2 regions of the Microbulbifer variabilis genome follow, and region 1 is predicted to be linked to the other one. Evidence: riboswitches for the same ligand, from Rfam matches in the RefSeq annotation. Region 1 holds a riboswitch; the other holds the start of a gene.
The links. A riboswitch is a leader RNA that binds a small molecule or an ion and turns the genes downstream of it on or off. The one in region 1 is predicted to bind thiamine pyrophosphate.
Positions count from the first base shown of each region.

Region 2: linked by a shared signal. The riboswitch ahead of MJO52_RS08895 (TonB-dependent receptor) and the one ahead of thiC (phosphomethylpyrimidine synthase ThiC) in region 1 are both predicted to bind thiamine pyrophosphate.

Region 1 covers NZ_CP092418.1:3,421,791-3,431,568, reverse strand. Annotated here, with positions in the region: partial or broken gene MJO52_RS21525 (thiamine pyrophosphate-dependent enzyme) at 188-376, opposite strand; gene MJO52_RS15220 (hypothetical protein) at 624-893, opposite strand; gene MJO52_RS15215 (thiamine pyrophosphate-binding protein) at 1,212-1,484, opposite strand; gene MJO52_RS15210 (thioredoxin domain-containing protein) at 1,772-3,340, shown strand; gene MJO52_RS15205 (SGNH/GDSL hydrolase family protein) at 3,419-4,345, opposite strand; TPP riboswitch at 4,619-4,717, shown strand; gene thiC (phosphomethylpyrimidine synthase ThiC) at 4,803-6,713, shown strand; gene thiO (glycine oxidase ThiO) at 6,820-7,896, shown strand; gene thiS (sulfur carrier protein ThiS) at 7,896-8,096, shown strand; gene MJO52_RS15185 (thiazole synthase) at 8,099-8,905, shown strand; gene thiE (thiamine phosphate synthase) at 8,913-9,778, shown strand, end outside.
Region 2 covers NZ_CP092418.1:1,970,062-1,979,839, reverse strand. Annotated here, with positions in the region: gene MJO52_RS08900 (nucleotidyltransferase domain-containing protein) at 377-1,177, opposite strand; TPP riboswitch at 1,797-1,913, shown strand; gene MJO52_RS08895 (TonB-dependent receptor) at 1,971-4,136, shown strand; gene MJO52_RS08890 (hypothetical protein) at 4,278-4,553, shown strand; gene pnuC (nicotinamide riboside transporter PnuC) at 4,546-5,208, shown strand; gene MJO52_RS08880 (choline/ethanolamine kinase family protein) at 5,230-6,102, shown strand; gene MJO52_RS08875 (nuclear transport factor 2 family protein) at 6,336-6,797, shown strand; gene MJO52_RS08870 (YtoQ family protein) at 6,961-7,404, shown strand; gene MJO52_RS08865 (class I SAM-dependent methyltransferase) at 7,799-8,461, shown strand; gene MJO52_RS08860 (hypothetical protein) at 8,563-9,778, opposite strand, start outside.

The DNA of each region.
Region 1 (9,778 bases):
CAGAAATACTCCACAAGCTTACCCAAATGCTCGGTCAACTTATCATTCTCAGAATAATATACAGGGCAGGCAACCACTGGAACTGTGTGGGCTGCCAAGGCCTTTTTAACAATTTGCCTGACTCTGGAAGACGACATGACAATGGCGCTCGAGTTCCAGATCTATTTTCCATTTAAAAAGCCCATAGCTATTGCCAAAAAATTAAAATAATAATGGGGATACTCTCACTAATTGCAGTTTCAACTTCTTGAGAATTCATCATGAAGCTGCGATCGCCCATCACTGCTAGTACTCTGCACTTAGGGTGGACCAGGCTGATATCAGTAGCATCAGGTAGGGCATAGGACATAATGGCAAGCCTATTAGGAGTTAGGAAGGCTGTTGGGCTTGTAGGCTAGGCCACCCACATTTTCACTGCGCAGGTGTCTGAAAGCACAATATCACCTGTTTGTATCGCTTCTTGAAAGTCTGCGACCACCCTTTGGGATTTCATTGGGTAGGCATTGGTGGCTTTGCCATTGTTAATTTATCTGAAAAGAAGTTTTTGTATTTTTTAATCTTCACTGACCAGGCTTGGCTTTTTCAACCGTGCTAAACTTTTGTAAAAAAAGAGATTTTGGCTTTTATATCACGGCTAATGCAAATGTTGGCATCAACCTCTGCTGGGAAATTATGATTATGGATAATTTTTTGTCTGCATTTAGGAGTATGGGGGATGGAGGCATCTCATGCAGTTCATAGCCAACGCAGATAACAACATCGACACAATCAAAACCAAAATTGGCATAGTCGTAAACCATAACACCCAGAGAGCTTGGATGCTCCTCTGGTATTGTGCTCTTTCCATGAAATGTGCTGACGAAAACCATATTTAGAGCCTCGGAGAATTGAATCTAAGTATCTCAGGTGTTTGCGATTGGAGGGAGGGATTTAGCTTGGTATTAACAAACAGGGGCCACTTATTTTGGGGTGCCGCCATATCTAAAATGTCTTCGGGAACACATAAGATAATAGGCTCTTGGCTGATCTTCCTGATAGCTTTTGAAAGCTGCACGTACCAGCTCGGAAGTGGATTCTGGATTTGTAATCATTTTTGATGACTTGGGGATGAGCTCAAGCATCTTTACTAGAGCAATATATTGATACTTTTCTTTAAAAAGCCCGTCGATACCAGCTTGAGCATTGATGGGCTCGAGAGGCGTGCTATCCGCTTACGTATCGGCGATTCCCACTAGCATATTAGTAACTTCTCGTCCAAGTGTTCCATAGCAGACACCGACGTTCCCAGTTACCAGACCATACATAACTGTCATAAATAAAATGGCCTGTTCTGATAAAGCGAGAATAAATCGTAAGAGGGCGCCATTTTTTACATCGATAAAGCGTATATTTTTTTCTGAGGGGGTTCCAAATAGGAATTTAAGCCCTTCATTTTCAAGACAGGAAATCAAAGGTTCTGAAGTACTTTTAGGAGTATCATTCATAACTAACTCCTTGGTTAAGGTCTTTTTTTATTAAATAAGAAGCTTTGTAGGTTGGAGTCTGGCCAGATTTTCAATGAATGTCGATCAGTTTGTAGATGTTAGCTGAAGGCGCTGTCAGTGATGGCGCTAAACTTATCCGCCCTGTCAGATATCGCATCCTAATGAAATTTCTGACAGATAAATGAACAAGGGTCTCAGTTTCAGGGTGATTCTTACGTTTGTTTTGTAATTATTAGGTCTCAGATTGTGGGCTTGTTAGGATCGGCATGGAAAATAGGGAGGTTATAATGAAAAATTTCAAGCTGAGATTTTGGCTGATTTTATTGGTTATTTTTACCTGTGTTGTTTCTTCGTGTGTAGAAGAAGAAAAAGAGGGCTTGCGGAGTCCTAAACCAGGTGTTGGCTCTGAAGTGGTGGCGCGTATTGGCCGTAATAATATTACATTGCAGGATTTGGATAATGATTTACAGCTGGTTTTTTATGATATTGCAGAGCAAAAATATAATTTGCGTTTGGCTAGACTGAATGCCTTGGTGAATGGAGAAGCTAATTTTAGTTCAAAGAGGGATGATATAGAAATTTATCTGAAGTTGCCCGAGCCGCCACGAATTCAATTGCCCGAGAGTTCTAAATTTATTAGGGGTAATCAGGATGCTCCAGTCACCTTGGAGATGTATTGTTCTTACCAGTCTCCACATTGCAAAACGATACAGCCTGTAATACGGCGTCTACTAGAGGTTTATAAGGGTTGGGTTCGTCAAACGCACTTTGATTTTCCACTTAAATTTCATCGTGAAGGAATTCAAGCTGCATCTGCAGCGCGTTGTGCGGCGGTGCAGAATAAATTTTGGGAGTATCACGATGCCTTGTATGTTCTAACTCCTGAGTTTGATAGTGATACTTACCTTCAGTTGGCCAAGCAATTGCAATTAGATATTCATCTTTTTGAAGATTGCTTATCCAGTGATAGCCCAAAAGATTCCGTAGTAGGGTCCCGGGATCATGCACTAGATCTTGGTCTTAAAAATGTACCGGTCATTTTTATTAATGGGTTGTATCTGAAGGGGGTGCGTAACTTTGAGCAGTATGCTTTTTGGGTAGATAAAGAACTGCAATCTATGGGGATAAAATCAAAAGAAAAGTATAGATGGAAGGATAGCGAAACGATTGCTGATAGAAATCTACCGGCTACCAGATTGCCACTAATGTTACTGGGGGTTAGCGAATCAACTGTAGAAGGTAAGTCGAAAGCTTTGATTGCAGTAAAGGAGGCTAGTGCGGAGTATTTCAGTGCAGGGCAAAAAATTTCAGACAATATTTTATTGTTGCGCCTCCACTCTAATTTCGCAGTGATAGAGAGTAGAGGTGGACTGGAAAAGTTACCCTTAAAGGGGAGAGAGGGCGCTGAGGTTTTACTCACCTACACTCATGGACAAAGTGAGGAGTTGAAACGACGTATAGAGCAGCCATTGGGCCCTGGAACTCGCAAGTTGATAGCCTCTTCTGGTGTGCTGACTCTAGGGCAGGCTTGGTTAAGTCGTCACTTGGAGCAGCGACAGGCTTTGGAGGCTAAGTTTACCGAGGCCGAATTGGAAGTTGAGGGACACCATTTGATGCGACTTGAAGGTGTCGCAGATAATGAGTTCTTCACTGCCTTGGGTTTTCAAGAAAATGATGTATTACTGAGAGTGAATGATAGTTGGGTACATAGCGGTCAAAATAAATTGTGGGATGCGCTTTCTAGTGGCCAGCTTATTGATGTGGTCTTTATGAGAAAGGGACTACCACAACGTATACAGTATGTAGTTGAAGAGCTTAGCTACTTTGAGAAAAATTCAAATACAGAAAGAGAATAGTTTAGGCTGTGAGATAAACTTGGGCTCTCATGAAAGCTCTAGTCAGAGAGCCCAATGTTCACCGATTAGGGAAGTTATTTACTTATCGGGATTACCCTGCCAAAAGATATCGGCAACGATATTTTGGCCTTGTACGCTGGGATGGAAACAGTCTCCACCACCCACATCATCCTTTCCAAACTGGAAAGTCCCAGCATTTACCTCATCTTCACCAGTGTATTCCGCTATAACCTCAACACCATTAACACCATTGTAACTTTCGGCTTCTTCGGCAAGAATCTCGTTGTAACGCCGCTGGGCTGCAGTAATCGCATTATAGCGGGTGGTGAAATCCTCTCCGTTCATGATACCGCCGTTGGTTGCAATTCGGCAGATACCAAATGTTGACCAAACATTTTCACAGTCTACTCGGGAGTTTTCCGCCTGCTTCTCCAGGCCTGCTCCACGAAGATCCTGTACCCTAGGTACAGATCCGAGCAGAATGGTGGAACCATTGGGAAGGCCGTCGACGAGTTTATCCAAGCCGGCTTGAACAGCTGAGCGCCATTCATTGTCGGTATATAGTGGGTTATTGCAGTTGGCTGGATCGGCACAATCTCGGTTGCAGATGTCATTCCCGCCAAGAACGATTTCAACATGATCTGCCACATTGGTTTGAGCCAAAATTCGATCGGCCTGTACTGCAAAATTCTTATTACCTCCACGCATCTCGGCACCGGATTCAGCCGCTTTTTTATTTGCAGCGATATTGGGTGAAATAATTTTATATCTATCGTAAATACTTTCTACAGAATAATTGTCACCATCAAACCAAGAGTGTTCCGGTTGATCTCCACCCAGAAGACAAAATAGGTCCCAAAAATACTTATTGCGTGTACAGTCTGCACCGAATGCCATGGTAATACTGTCTCCTGCAGCGACGGATTTTGAAGGGGCTGCCATCACTGATGGCAGCGACATAACACTTAAAAAAAAGACTGCTATAACTCCGTATCTTTTCCACATTGTGATTTCTCCCACACCGACTTTCGTCGTAGATAGTTATTGTTTTAAAGCTATATCGGTGAACCTGAGGAGTTTAGGTTGGTGGGTGAGAGGTGCTACTGTGAATGCGCTAGACTAGCTGGTCAGATTTTAATAAGTTGAAGCATGTTGAAATTCTGTCGTCGAGAACATTAAGTGATTTTGGTTTCACTTCAAATGATGATTGTTGTCAGACCTAGATACGCCTCTTTGATAGACCACCTATTCATATTCGATGGCTTCCTCTATACTGCGCATTACTTGTCGGAGTGCCTGTGGGCTGAGATCGCTGTTGCGAGATCCGTTGAACCTGATCGGGGTAACCCCCGCGTAGGGAACAAGATCTGAAGTCGCCTGTTTTTTTACATTTTGGCGTCTTTTCTCTTTGTATGTGCCCTGGATGCTGCGACCTTTAAATTCCCAAGTTTTAAGGTTACGCATGTCTGAGATCATTGAACAATCCGGTAAAGCCGGAAAGTCCTCCCGCGCTGCCAGTCGCGATTCCGCTAAAGAATTTCTTGAGAATCTCACGGTTCAGTCTTTTCCCAATTCGCGCAAGGTGTTTTTGCCTAGTGAAACCCCTGGTATCCAGGTTGGCGCTCGCCAGATTTGTCTTGGGGATAGTGTGGTAGGTGGGGATGCCGATAATCCTATTCTAGAACCCAACGCGCCTCTCACCGTATACGATACCTCCGGGCCATATTCAGAGCCCAATTTTAAAGTCGATGTACGCCAAGGTCTGCCCAAGCTACGCAAAGGCTGGATAGAGACACGAGGAGATACTGAACAGCTGGACTCCCGCCAAGCGGCCTACAGTCAACAGCGTATGGCGGCCCAGGGGCTGGACCACATTCGCTTCGAAAAGCTTCCCAGTCCGCGCCGAGCCAAGCAGGGACGTAATGTATCGCAAATGCACTATGCCCGCCGTGGCGTTATCACGCCGGAGATGGAGTTTGTTGCAGTCCGTGAAAATATGGGACGCATAAAGTTAGCGGCGGAGATGAGTGAGAGTGAATACCAAAAAGCGCGTGATGGTATTTACATTCCGGAACAAATCACGCCGGAATTTGTTCGTAGGGAAGTTGCAGAAGGACGCGCAATTATCCCAGCGAATATCAATCACCCGGAAGTGGAGCCGATGATTATCGGGCGCAACTTTCTGTGTAAGGTGAATGCAAATATCGGCAATTCCGCTGTGACCTCTTCCATTGAAGAGGAAGTGGAAAAACTGGTTTGGTCTACCAAGTGGGGGGCAGATACGGTGATGGATCTGTCTACCGGAGCCAATATCCACGAAACTCGCGAGTGGATTCTGCGCAACTCACCAGTCCCCATTGGTACCGTACCCATTTACCAAGCATTGGAAAAAGTAAATGGAATTGCCGAAGACCTCAACTGGGATGTTTTCCGAGATACCTTGATTGAGCAAGCGGAACAGGGAGTGGATTATTTCACTATTCATGCCGGCGTGCTCTTGCGCTATGTACCACTCACAGCCAAAAGAATGACCGGGATAGTGTCTCGTGGTGGTTCCATCATGGCGAAGTGGTGTCTCGCTCATCACAAGGAGAATTTCCTCTATACCCACTTTGAGGAAATCTGCGAGATTATGAAAGCTTATGATGTGAGCTTTAGCCTTGGTGATGGCCTGCGTCCGGGCTCTATTGCCGATGCCAATGATGAAGCTCAGTTCGGTGAGCTGTATACGCTTGGTGAATTAACCGAAGTTGCCTGGAAGCACGATATACAAACTATGATCGAAGGCCCTGGTCATGTGGCTATCCATAAGATCAAAGAAAATATGGATGAGCAGTTGAAGCACTGCCACGGTGCTCCCTTCTATACTCTTGGCCCATTAACGACAGATATTGCTCCCGGTTATGACCACATCACTTCCGGCATCGGTGCAGCGCTTATCGGCACCTATGGTTGCGCCATGCTCTGCTATGTGACACCCAAAGAGCACCTGGGCCTACCCAATAAAGAGGATGTTAAAGAGGGTCTGATGGCTTATAAGATTGCGGCCCATGCCGCAGACCTGGCCAAGGGGCATCCATGGGCACAGAAGCGCGATGACGCTCTGTCAAAAGCCCGCTTTGAATTTCGCTGGGAAGACCAATTCAATCTCGGTTTGGACCCGGAGCGCGCACGCTCTTATCACGATGAAACCCTGCCGAAGGAATCCGGCAAGGTAGCGCATTTCTGCTCCATGTGTGGGCCTAAATTCTGTTCTATGAAGATTACTCAGGACGTGCGTGATTACGCAGCCAAACAGGAGGCGGAACGCGGGATGGAAGAGATGGCAGTTAAATTTAAGGATATGGGCAGCGAGATTTATCACAAGGGCTGATAGGGTGTTGGGGGAGGGTAACTCCCCCAGCATATTAGAAATACAGTGATGTAAAAGGAGCTTGCTATCGCTGGTATCCAATTGGAATTGTGAAGATAGGTAAGCTGTGTCAAACGAAACCAAAGCCAAAGTGGCTATTGCCGGTGGCGGCCTGTTGGGGCGATTACTCGCCTGGAGGCTCTGTCAGCTTGATGTAGATATTACCCTGTTTGAGGCCGGTAACTTATCGGAATCAAAAGGTGGAGCCTGTTGGACAGCTGCGGGAATGATCTCGCCTTTATCGGAGCTGGTACATAGTAATAAACACATTTATAGCCTGGGGTTAAAAAGCCTTGAGCTTTGGTCTGAGTGGGTCCGGCAGTTGGAGGAGCAGAGCGGGCAGGACGTGGAATACCGCCGAGCGGGCTCAGTCCTGGTGGCGCATGGCAAGGATAAAAGCGAGCTGCTGCAATTTCTGCGGGAACTACAGGGTAAGCTTGGCGAGTCTGCCAGGGGGCAGCTGGAGCCACTAGATAGCAATACTTTAGCGAAATTAGAGCCCTCCTTACATGGCTTTGAGCAGGGGCTTTACCTGCGGGGTGAGGCGGATATCAATAATCACCGCCTATTGCCTGCGTTACTCAGGGTGTTGCACCGAGGTGCTGTCACTCTGCGAGAGCACAGCAAGGTAAATTGCGAAGCCGGGTATATCTCTGTGAACTCGGAGCGCGAACAATTTGATTGCGTGATCGACTGCCGTGGTCTCGGTGCCAAGGGACAGATTGAAGGCTTGCGCGGTGTCCGTGGTGAGGTGATGGTGGTGGAATCCCGGGAAGTGGTTTTGCAGCGTCCAGTGCGCCTGCTCCACCCACGCTATAAGCTCTACGCTGTACCCCGTAGCGATGGACGCACCGTGATTGGTGCCACGGAAATTGAGAGCGAAGACCAGTCGCCCATTTCCGTGCGCTCCAGTATGGAATTGTCTTCTGCGCTTTACTCCCTCAACCCGGCTTTTGCCGAGGCTCGTATTGTTGAGACCCGCGTAAATTGTCGCCCCGCCACTATGGATAATATGCCTTATATCCACAGCGAGGATGGGCTGATTAGGGTGAATGGCCTTTACCGTCACGGTTATCTTTTAGCGCCGGCAGTCGTGGAGCAAGTGGAGAATCAAGTGGCACAACAACTGTTACAGGTGGCTTGATGCAGGTACTAATTAATGGGGAAACACAGAGCCTTGAATCCCCGCTAAAACTCTCTGCGCTTTTACATCAGCTCGGCTATCGCGGAGAAACGTTTGCCGTTGCGATCAACGGTGGATTTATTCCCCGTACGGAATATAGCAATACACAGATAAATAACGGCGATAGCCTGGATATTGTTGCTCCGGTAGTGGGGGGGTAAAGGTGAGCGATCTATTAACACTTTACGGAAAAACATTTAACAGCCGGCTTTTGGTGGGCACCGCTCTGTATCCCTCCCCAGCGATTATGCGCGAATCCGTGCAAGCCTCAGCTTCGGAAATTATTACTTTGTCTCTTCGCCGGCAAAATCCGGCACAGCAGCAGGACAATCGATTTTGGGATTATATTCGCGAGTCCGGTTGTCAGTTGTTGCCCAATACCGCCGGTTGTAAATCGCCGCGAGAAGCGGTGGAGCTGGCAAAAATGTCCCAGGAAATTTTCCAGACCGATTGGCTCAAGCTGGAAGTGATTGGTGATGATTACAATTTGCAGCCAGACCCCTTTGGTCTGGTAGAAACTGCGCGGGAATTAATTCAGTTAGGCTTCAAGGTTTTGCCTTATTGCACAGATGACCTGGTTCTGTGTCGAAAACTTTTGGATGTGGGTTGCGAGGTATTAATGCCCTGGGGGGCTCCCATCGGTACTGGGCAGGGACTACTCAATAAATATAACCTGCAAACACTGCGCGAGCGCCTGAGTGATGTACCGCTTATTATTGACGCGGGAATCGGTGCGCCATCACAGGCGGCAGAAGCACTGGAGATGGGCTTTGATGCGGTGTTATTGAATACCGCGATTGCAAAAGCCCAGGATCCGGTACTGATGGCTAATGCTTTTAAACTGGCTGTGGAATCCGGGCGCGCCGCCTTTAATGCCGGCTTGATGCTCAGGCGTCAAACTGCCAGCCCCAGCACCCCCACCCTTGATATGCCTTTCTGGCAGCAGGCAGAGAGCATATTGCAGGATTAGTATTTTTATGCGCGATCAACTCCAATTGAAAAAGCCAATTGTCTGGACCATTGCCGGCAGTGACTCCGGCGGTGGCGCCGGCATTCAGGCGGACCTGCTGACTTTTGCCGACCTCGGCTGCTATGGTTGCAGTGCTATCACGGCCAATACTGCACAGAATACGGTGGAAGTTACTGCAATTAATGCAGTTTCCCTAGAGGTCTTGGGTTCTCAGTTACAGGCTTTACGGCGGGATCTATTTCCTGCCGCAATTAAAATCGGTCTGCTAGCGAATGCTGAACAAGTTGTTGCGGTGGCAGATTTCCTGCGCCAGCTGCAAGCGGTGCAGCCGGTTCCGGTTATTTACGACCCGGTTGCTGTTGCTACCAATGGAGCCGGGCTCACTGAAGGAAGTATTACCGCAACGGTGTTGGCTCAGTTGATGCCACAGTGTGATCTGGTCACTCCCAATTTACATGAATTGGAATGGCTTACCGGAGCCAGTGTCACGGGTGCGGAATCTATTGTGCAGGCTGCGCGTCAGTTGCACGCCCACGGCGGTACCGCAATTTTAGTTACCGGCGGCCATACGCAATTGCGTGCGGGAGAAGTTGCCGACTTACTGTGGGATGGTGAAAAAGCCGATTGGTTTATTGGCCGGGAAGTGTCCAGTACAGGCACACATGGCACTGGCTGCACCCTGTCCTCCGCTATTGCCGCTTGCCGCGCTTTGGGCTACCCGTTGAGAGATGCCTGCGTTGTGGGTAAAGCCTATGTTCAGCGGGGTTTGCGCCGGGGAAATAATGCACACATCGGCGCTGGTGCCGGCCCTGTAGGCCACTGTGGCTGGCCCCTGGATTTAATCGACTTCCCGGAAATTTTGGTGCCGGGAGA
Region 2 (9,778 bases), 1.5 Mb from region 1:
TTTTTAAACCATTATTTAAAAGAGAGTCATGATAAAAGCTGGCCTCCCGTGAAATAGAAAGAAGAAAACTTGATGCTTGAGTTGCATTTACAATACAAGCAATATCTACTGAGAAAACTACAGGAGGTTTAACCAATCCATTTACATCCATCCGGAATGGTGAAATTGTTCAACAGCCCCCTGAAAAAGCAGTGCCAGGACCACCGGTAAGCGCCCTAATTCCAAGAGGTAGAGCTATGCCAGCAAAAACAAAAGTCTTTGTTGATTTTTTGGAAAATGAACTAACTTAAGCTCGGAAACAATAAAGCTGAGAAGCCGAGAATAAAATACCCACTATCCAAACTGAATCAGCCAGGCCCCAAACTTTAAAGAAATATCACTTAAGATTTACACCAAGCACCCAATGGAAAACCTTATCAAAACTTTGCAAATCTAATTTAGGTCGGTCTTCAATTGAGTTAGCCACTCCGCGATCCAGCTTGGCATTAATCCAATCATCAAGTTGAGCATCCAGAATCACCAAACTGCGTTCATTCAACTCCTTTTTCTGCTCAATCAAATTGACTATCAGCTCCAATAGCCATTCCTCTTGATCGCCCACCAGCAATTCTCCGCACATTTGCATAAAGTTGACTGGAGGGATCGATAGAAATCTTTTTATATAAAGCGCATTCAGAATTGAGCGCATTACATATAGCAACTTTTTAACTTTAATTTCTTTGATGCCATTATTTTTTTCTTGCACGAACCTCAAATGATGATTAAACCCCATGCTGATATAGTGATGCGCTAAGGCTCGCGGCTGCCAACACTTGAGTGCCAGGCTCCGAAGTTCATCCAAAACATCTTGCCGTTTGAAATACACTTTTGGTGAAAACAGCCACTCGATTAATGTCGGATTGCTGCCCCTTAACAGTCCCAGGGTTTTATTGATATCCCAGCCAACAAGGTCAAGCTCATCCCCCAAGGTCTTATCGAAAGGCACTTCTACAACATCTCTTGGAGTCCCAAGTGTCAAATAGTGGTTAAGATCTCGCTTGTAAATAAAACGTACATCCCAATCACTATCCGGCGACTCAAAGCCCCACGCCCGACTACCAGACTCACAGGCATATAAAATTTCTATACCTTTCTCAGCTTCAAGTGCTTTTAATTTTTCTTGTACTACCAATTCCATCAATTTCTCTCTACAAATCTACCATGAGGCAATAGCCAAAAGTTACTATTCAAGAGAGTGACACTGCCTTTGAAATGCCACTATTAGCCCCTTCAACGTAGGAAGTCACCACACGATGAATACTTGTATACACCCTACTCTACCTACCGCCCCTTTTCTGCACCTTGTAGCCACCAACCAAATACCCCAGCAACGATCCGATAAGCACTGGGATAGAGATCAAACCAATCAGCAACCACCGGTCCTGCTTAAAATGCACATCGAAGTGAACTAATGCGGTATAAGCAACTGCACCCATCATTACAACAATGACAAACATTACAAGCCAAGTGACAAAATTTGCTGACAAATTCAAACCGCAGCTTTTACAGACACATTTTATCGAGTTGAGACCACTACACCAGCCAATCAGAGAGATAGGCTTCTCATTACAACCGGGACAATTTTTCACTGTTACTCCAACACCTAAATCTAGCCATAACCTGGCAACCGAAAACTAAAATTATATTGAATATCCTTCAATACCAATACTTCTATCCCCCATAGCCAGGCGGCACAATCTTACTCAAAAGCGCCTTCCTGCCCATAAAAGGCGAAACATCTGCTATCATCGCGCCCGCAAAAACCTAAGGGGTGGCCAAGGCCTGAGATGCAAAGGGATCAAGAAGATCACCTTAAGCAAACCCTTGAACCTGATCCGGTTAATACCGGCGTAGGAATAGGTAGGCGTGCCAAAGCCCTCTCCTCGTCGCTCTCCGGGTCTCTTTCATTAGTGTTGATTCGAGAGAGAACCATGAAAAAACTGTTCACAATCCGCCCGATTGCTCAATCTATCGGCCTTGTGGCTGGCCTGTCCGCTGGGCTAGCAATGGCCGCTAAGCCCATGGAGGGCGGGCTTGAGGAAGTGGTAGTGACAGCTCAATTACGTGATACCAACCTGCTAGATCTACCCGGCAGTGTCAGTGTAATTGGCACCAGCAGTATTGAGGCGCGCGGAGCTGGAAACCTGGACCAACTCCTGAACATGGCACCTAATGTCAATTTTTCTACGGGCGCCTCACGGGGACGCTTTATCCAGGTTCGCGGTATCGGTGAACGCAGCCAATTTATCGACCCAGTAAACCCTTCAGTCGGCCTGGTTATTGATGGTATCGACTTCACAGGCCTTGGCCTGGCCGCCAACACCCTGGACATAGAACAAGTCGAGATTCTACGAGGCCCGCAAGGCACCTTGTATGGTGCCAATGCCCTAGCAGGCCTGGTCAATATGCACAGTGCCGCGCCCACTTCAGAAACAACGGGCAAAGTCTCCGCCGAGTTGAGTGAATACGGTGGTCGTAGCCTTACCGCCATTAGCAGCGGCAGCCTGACTGAGCAGCTTGGCTACCGTATAGCCGCCAGCGAGCGAAAGTCCGACGGCTATATGGAAAATCAGTACCTGGGCCGCGATGACACGAACAATATTGATGAATCCGTACTGCGCGGTAAGCTGGCCTATTCTCCCAGTGACGATTTAAAACTCGGCCTCACCCTTTTCTACCTTGACGCCGATAACGGCTACGATGCCTTCTCGCTATACAATACCCGCAAGACCCTCTCCGACAAGCCCGGTCGGGACCAGCAGGAAAGCTGGGCTGGCGCTTTAACTGGGCAGTGGTCTGGTAACGAGAATTTCACTCTTGAAGCCACCCTAAGCCATGCCAATTCCGATACCGAATACGGATACGATGAGGACTGGAGCTATATCGGATTTCACCCTTGGGAATACAGCCAAACTGACAATTACCAGCGGGACAAAGACAACGCCAGCCTGGATTTACGCCTGCTCTCCACTGAAAGCTCCAAACTCTTTGCGGGGCGCACTAGCTGGGTACTGGGGGTTTATCATCGTAATGAGCAAGAAGACCTCCTGCAGACTTCAGGAAAAACTAAAGGCACAATCACGGAATACAGTTTTTTTAGCAGTGAGTTTGATACCAAAAACAGCGCTGTTTACGGACAGCTGAGCACCACACTAACCGACGCTCTCAACCTGATTACCGGGCTTCGCCTGGAAAAACGCAGCGCGGATTATTCTGATTCCTATTCCACTAAGGCAGATAGCAATGAGGATTTGTGGGGTGGAAATATAACCCTGGAATATCATTATTCTGAAGACACGCTACTGTACGCCACCGTTTCACGCGGCTATAAGGCAGGGGGGGTGAACGGTGCGATCATCGCAGAGTTCGCGGGTAATGAAGAAACTTACAGGGAGATGTTCGAGTTTGATACAGAGCATTTGCTTAACTACGAACTCGGCGCCAAAGGCAACTGGCTGGATAACCGCCTACAGGCGCAGCTAGCAGCTTTCTACCAAGACCGCAGCGATGTTCAAGCCAAACAATCACTCTTTAATCCAGAAAGTAAAAAGTTTAGGGAATACCTGGGTAATGCAGCAGGTGGTGAAACTTACGGCTTTGAGGCGGAAATAAATTTCCAAGCCACGGATACTGTGCGCCTCTTCGCTTCTGCAGGCTGGCTAAACGCCGAGTTTGAAAACTTTATAAGCAGTACCCACGTAGATACAGAGAAGGATGAAGAAACCGGTACGGTACTACCGGTAAATCTGGATGGGCGTGATGTAGCTCATGCGCCAAGCTATCAGTTCTTCACTGGCACCGAGATTGATCTCACTACCCACTGGGTACTGCGTCTGGAATTGGAAGGCAAGGATGAGTTTTACTTCTCTAATAGCCACAATGAAAAATCCACTGCATACGAATTGGTTAACGCCCGCCTCACCTATAGGCTTGATAACTGGGAAGTCTCTCTATGGGGTAGAAACTTGACAGGTGAGGATTACTATACCAGAGGCTTTTATTTTGGAAATAACCCAGTTAATGGCTATACCTCAGAGGCTTATTATCAACAGGGTGAACCACGTATTGCCGGGATAACCGGTACTTATACTTTCTAATAGGACACCTTGTAATTTAGCAAATAGCCAATGGTTAACGCCCGTGAATCATCAGATACATAGCTATCTGATAATTCACGGACTTAATCGGGCTGGATAAATAAGAGCCAAGGATAGTTACCCCCTGGATCTCGGTGAATAATGAGAAAAGCTATGCAGCTCTCCGCAGAAATCAGCATGTACCCTCTCAAAGATGAGTACATACCCAGTATTCGAGCCTTTATTGGACGCCTGAATAGCCATTCAGGCCTGAGAGTAATCACTAACACTATGAGCACTCAGGTATTTGGCGAATATGATTTGCTAATGGATGTTCTCAAAATAGAAATGCGCAAATCCTATGAGCAGTTTGGACGCGCTATTTTTGTTTGTAAATTTATTGATGGCGACCTAGCCCCGGCAAAACCCCATGCTTAACTCAGAGCTCCTAGAAATTCTGCGCACCTCAATTGCAGCCATGTCTCTTTGGGAAGTGGCAGCTGTTGTTCTCGCCCTTGCTTACCTGTTATTGGCGATGCGCGAGAAAATCAGCTGCTGGTATGCTGCCTTTATCAGCACGGCAATCTATTTAGTTTTATTTTGGGATGTCAGCCTGCTAATGGAATCAGCACTGCAAGTGTTCTACCTGGGCATGGCGATTTTTGGCTGGTGGCAATGGCGTCATCACGAGGATAAAAACAAAGATTTAAGAATTCATCGCTGGCCACTGCAAACCCACTTGATGGTGATTAGTGGTGTTTTCCTGCTAACCCTAGTATTCGGTTATCTGCTAGATAACTTTACCAGTGCCGCCCTACCCTATCTCGATTCTTTCACCACTTTGGGAGCTGTGGTCACCACCTATATGGTGACCCGCAAAGTTTTGGAGAACTGGATCTACTGGATTGTAGTGGATGGGGCCTCCATCTACCTTTACCTGGATAGAGGGTTGTACCTGACTGCGCTCCTCTTTTTACTCTACGTGGTATTGGTTGTTATTGGCTTTTTCCAGTGGAAATCCATCTACAATAAGCAAAATCAGCCCGGACTAACCTCTTTAACGGGAAGACAAGCTTCCGCCGCTTTACAGTAGCAATTCGCCCTCTCTATATCTATGAGCCAAAGCCCAAGCGACATCATTCCCTGCGACTGGCATCAGTGGAGCCAGTCCAGACCTAGGTTTATACAGACCTTGGCAGGTGGGCAGACCAATCGAACCTATTTAGTTTCATCAGGGGAAGAGCTCCTGGTTATTCGCCATAACTCCCCACTTAGCCAAGCGCTGGATCTCGACCGGGCAACAGAGGCCCAAGTCCTCAACCAGGCCTCTCGCGCCGGGCTCTGTGCTCCCCTTATCTATTGTGACCCTCATTATCACTATTTGGTAACAAGGTTTATTCAAGGCCAGCCCTGGCACAAAGAGGGCCCCAGCGCTTTGAAGCGGCTTGCCAAACGACTTAATAGCATTCACTCTCTCTCGCCGGTTAAGAACCACCTGGATATTGATCAGAAAATAGACCGCTATTGGTCATCGATTAATACTCAAGCTGATTTCTATCCACGTCTTAAACAATTACACGGTCAACTATCCAGCAGTATTAGCGCTTTAAAGGCTGTAAGTGATACTCCCAGTCTCTGTCATAATGACCTTACCAAAGAAAACCTGATCGAAAGTACCAACGGAGAGCTAATCGCAATCGACTGGGAATATGCTTCCATGGGAGATCGATTTTATGACCTTGCCGCTTTGGTTGAGGAGCACCAATTTTCCCCTGCGGAGCAACAACAGCTACTGGTCAATTATCTCCATCGCCCACCAAATGGAGATGATAGGCAGCGCCTTTACCATTGGCGGCTTATCTATAAATATCTATGTGTGCTTTGGCATGCACTGCAATGGAGTGCAAAAAAGGCCTCTTGTGACTCAAGCGCCATCGAATCTCAATGCCAGGCGATATTAGAGTTAGCTGCATCCCGGCCGGATTAGTAGCTCCTTAGTAAGCCCACCTCATCAACCCGGCAAAAGCCCTGCCGAGCCCCCAAATAAACATAACAGGAATTAAAGGGGAGCCTTTATGGGTGAAGCCTTCCTAAATAATACAGCTCAAGATACCAACCACATAAGATCAGTATTGACCGGCCATTGCTTTGCAAAGATATAATCACTGCAGACCTGCAAAGGTTTACATCAAAATGCACGAGTATAGGGAGATACACATTATGACCAGAACTTTCTTCGGCTTGCTACTCCTCTTCGTCACCGCCAGCTGCTACGCCGACAAGAGGCCTGAAGCTTTTAACACCATCGACAAACTTTTTGCCGCCATGTCAAATTTTGATCATCAGGCAATGAGAAATACGGTTACTGATTCATTCATCCTTTTAGAACATGGGGAGATCTGGACTATAGAGGATCTTGTTAATGTAGTTAAGCCCGCTGGTTACACCCGAACGAATTACTTCAGCATCATCAACTACGAGCAGCAAGGCGAATTACTGACTGTCAATTATTGGAACAAAGCCAACTTTACCCAGAAAAACAAAAGCGAGGATGTTATCTGGCTGGAGAGTGCCGTCCTAGCCAAGGTAGATGGGAACTGGTTACTCCGCCAAATGCATTCTACCCGGCTACCAGCTGGTAAAACGCCCGATAAAGTAACCTTTATCAAGCAAAAACTCTAAATTTAAAGTTAAAGTTAAGCTCAATGTGCTGGCCTTAGGGCCAGCCCTACATTCACTGTAGAGGCTACAGCCAATACCGTGTCTTTTCCTATCCACTGCAGCATCATGTAAAATAAGCCGAACTATACGATACATAGTGCTTATTATCCCAAGAGGCGGCCCCATGAAGCTAAAAGTGTACCTTTCCGGTGAAATTCATTCTAACTGGAGAACCCAAATTATAGAGGGTTGCAAAAATCTAGGGTTAGATATCACCTTTTCATCCGCAGTGACTGATCACGATGCCAGTGATGCAGCGGGTGATGGCCTTGGTGAAGAGTCCAACTCTTTTTGGCGTGATCATAAATCGGCCAAGGTCAATGCCGTCCGAATCAAATACTCTATTGAGAACTGCGACCTGGCCATCATTCGCTTTGGAGAAAAATATAAGCAGTGGAACGCCGCATTCGATGCCGGTTACTGCGCGGCTCTGGGAAAGCCTTATATCACCCTACACGATGAATCCTTGGTTCACGCCTTGAAAGAAGTCGATGGTTCAGCCCAAGCCTGGGCCCAGAGCCCTACACAAGTTATCGATATTCTGAAATACCTTACTACCCAGGCTTAACGCCATATGTCACCACCGCTGGCCAATAAACGGCGGTGGTTTGTCGTATAATCGCTCACCTTCATTTTCCCCACTCTTTTTAATCTGTAGCTACTTATGCCTGGAGTAACTGATCGGTTTTCCCTTGATATGACCTATTAATCCATTAGCATTTCATACCAACATCTTCATGTTTTGCTATATCCCACTGTGTCCAACCAATCCATCAATAGATGGCGCAGACATAAACCGAGGCAAGGATACTGACCTTAAAGGCCACAAATGTACGATTCATATAATTAAACTCAGGAGATCAATTAAAAGATTCTGGCGGGTTTCCCACGATAAACGCTTACATCCTCAATCAGGAGCAACCTTATCAGCTATCGGCCACCCCAATAGCTTGGAGAGTATCATGAGAATAAGTAAAGAAGTCTGGAAGGGCCAAGCCGCATATTCCAAGACACTGTTATGGCTATATGATTTTTGGGTGTTATTTTTATCAAATCGCTTTATTTGGCGCTGCCCTACACCAATAATTCTTCAGCAATTTGATGAAAATGTAAGCGTCAACCACTTGGACGTGGGTGTCGGCACTGGCTATTTTATGGATAAATGTCATTTCCCCTCACCTCATATCAGATTGGCACTTATGGATTTAAACCAGAACTGCTTGGATATCTCAGCAAAGCGTGTTGCAAGATACAAACCTATCCTATTTCACACAAACGTACTGAGTGAAATGCCTAATGATATAGAGCCATTTGATTCCATTTCTGTTAATTATTTATTCCACTGCTTACCGGGGAGACTATCAGAAAAGCTTATTGCCATAGATTACCTTAATAAACTACTCTCAGATCATGGCACTATCTTTGGCTCTACAATTTTACATGAAGGTGTTTACAAAAGTGCAATCGCCAAACGATTAATGACCTTCTACAACAAGAAAGGAATATTCTCTAACACCCTAGACAGCCAGAAAGATCTGGAGAATTTCCTGCAAAGTAGATTCTCAGAATATTCAATAGAAATTCGGGGCTGTGTTGCACTTTTCTCGGCAAAGAACAAGCGATAAACCCAGCCCCCAACAATTGCGAGAATACTTGGTAAATATTACTTCATCATTAAGGCCACCTCTCTCCTTGATTTCTTCCTATGTGAAGCAGCAGTATTATTCTATTGTTTGTTCACACCCTTTTGCCAAAGGCCTTCCTGATTTAGATCGTGATACGCTAGCCAAACTGTGGAAGCCCCAGCTCCGATCTTGGCACTCATAAGGCGTGCATTGTCATAGCCATTGAATGGAACATCAAAAACTGACCCCGGATACTCATATTTACAAGCCACTTCTCCTTGAGACCAGTCCGCATCAGCAGCAGTAATCTTCCAGTCACCTTCATCACGGCAAGCAAAGCGATAGCTTTTGGAGCACACCACATCATTAAAACGACCGTTCGCCTTTGAAATTGCGCAATGCTCATTGCCATTCCAGTTGTTCGGCTCCGTACCTTCCCAAGACCAGAGTAGGTCTTCGGGCTCAAGATGCCCCGCACTACCATCACCATTGAACCAGAACATTTCAAATATATTGAGCCCACAGGAAAGATAGTTTTTTACATTAGACTCAGTGATTTCCTTGTCTTGCGGCCCTTTACCACCACTACCAATGCCATAAAGAGTGCTTGGATCGTGTAACCGCGTCATTTGCTTGCTTGCCGAGGTTGTCATTAACTCACAAGTATTGGGGTCTGTAGGTTTACTAAATTTGTCTTTGTGGAACCCCTGATATTGCAAACCGAGATGTACCACAGACCTAAAGCTCCCTGATTGTGGACAGATTAAATCCGTATTTACAACGACTATATTTTTTCCAGAATCCAACACATTCTGCTTACTCAAGGAATCCACCGGCAGACCGGCACAACGATTAGATCCCCCTCCAGATAAACTCGCCTCATAAAGATAGCTTCCTAACTCAGCACGTAACTGACTGGCTATCTGGCCATAATGATCAGAATTTATTTCAAGTTTCAACAATATGACTGACTGAACATTCCCCTCTTCCAACCAGCGAACAATACTTTCCAGCCCACGGCGAAACTTTTTTTCACCACCAAAGCAGACACCATGACATAACCGCAGCTGATTCTCCCCAAAAAATGTTCCGTAATCGCCGACATCTAAAGTAAGCTCACGCACACCGGAGTTTAACTGATCAAAGATTGAAATATCCTGATTGGGATCCGCCCAGTAGGCACTGTCCCACTCCCGCGCATTATAAGAGTTGTGGGTACCCACCCATTGCGAATGGTTGAAAGGCACATCTTTATCTAACTGTTCTTGCAGGGACAGCTGTATAACACCCTGAGTTGTTGTCGACTTGACGCCGGGA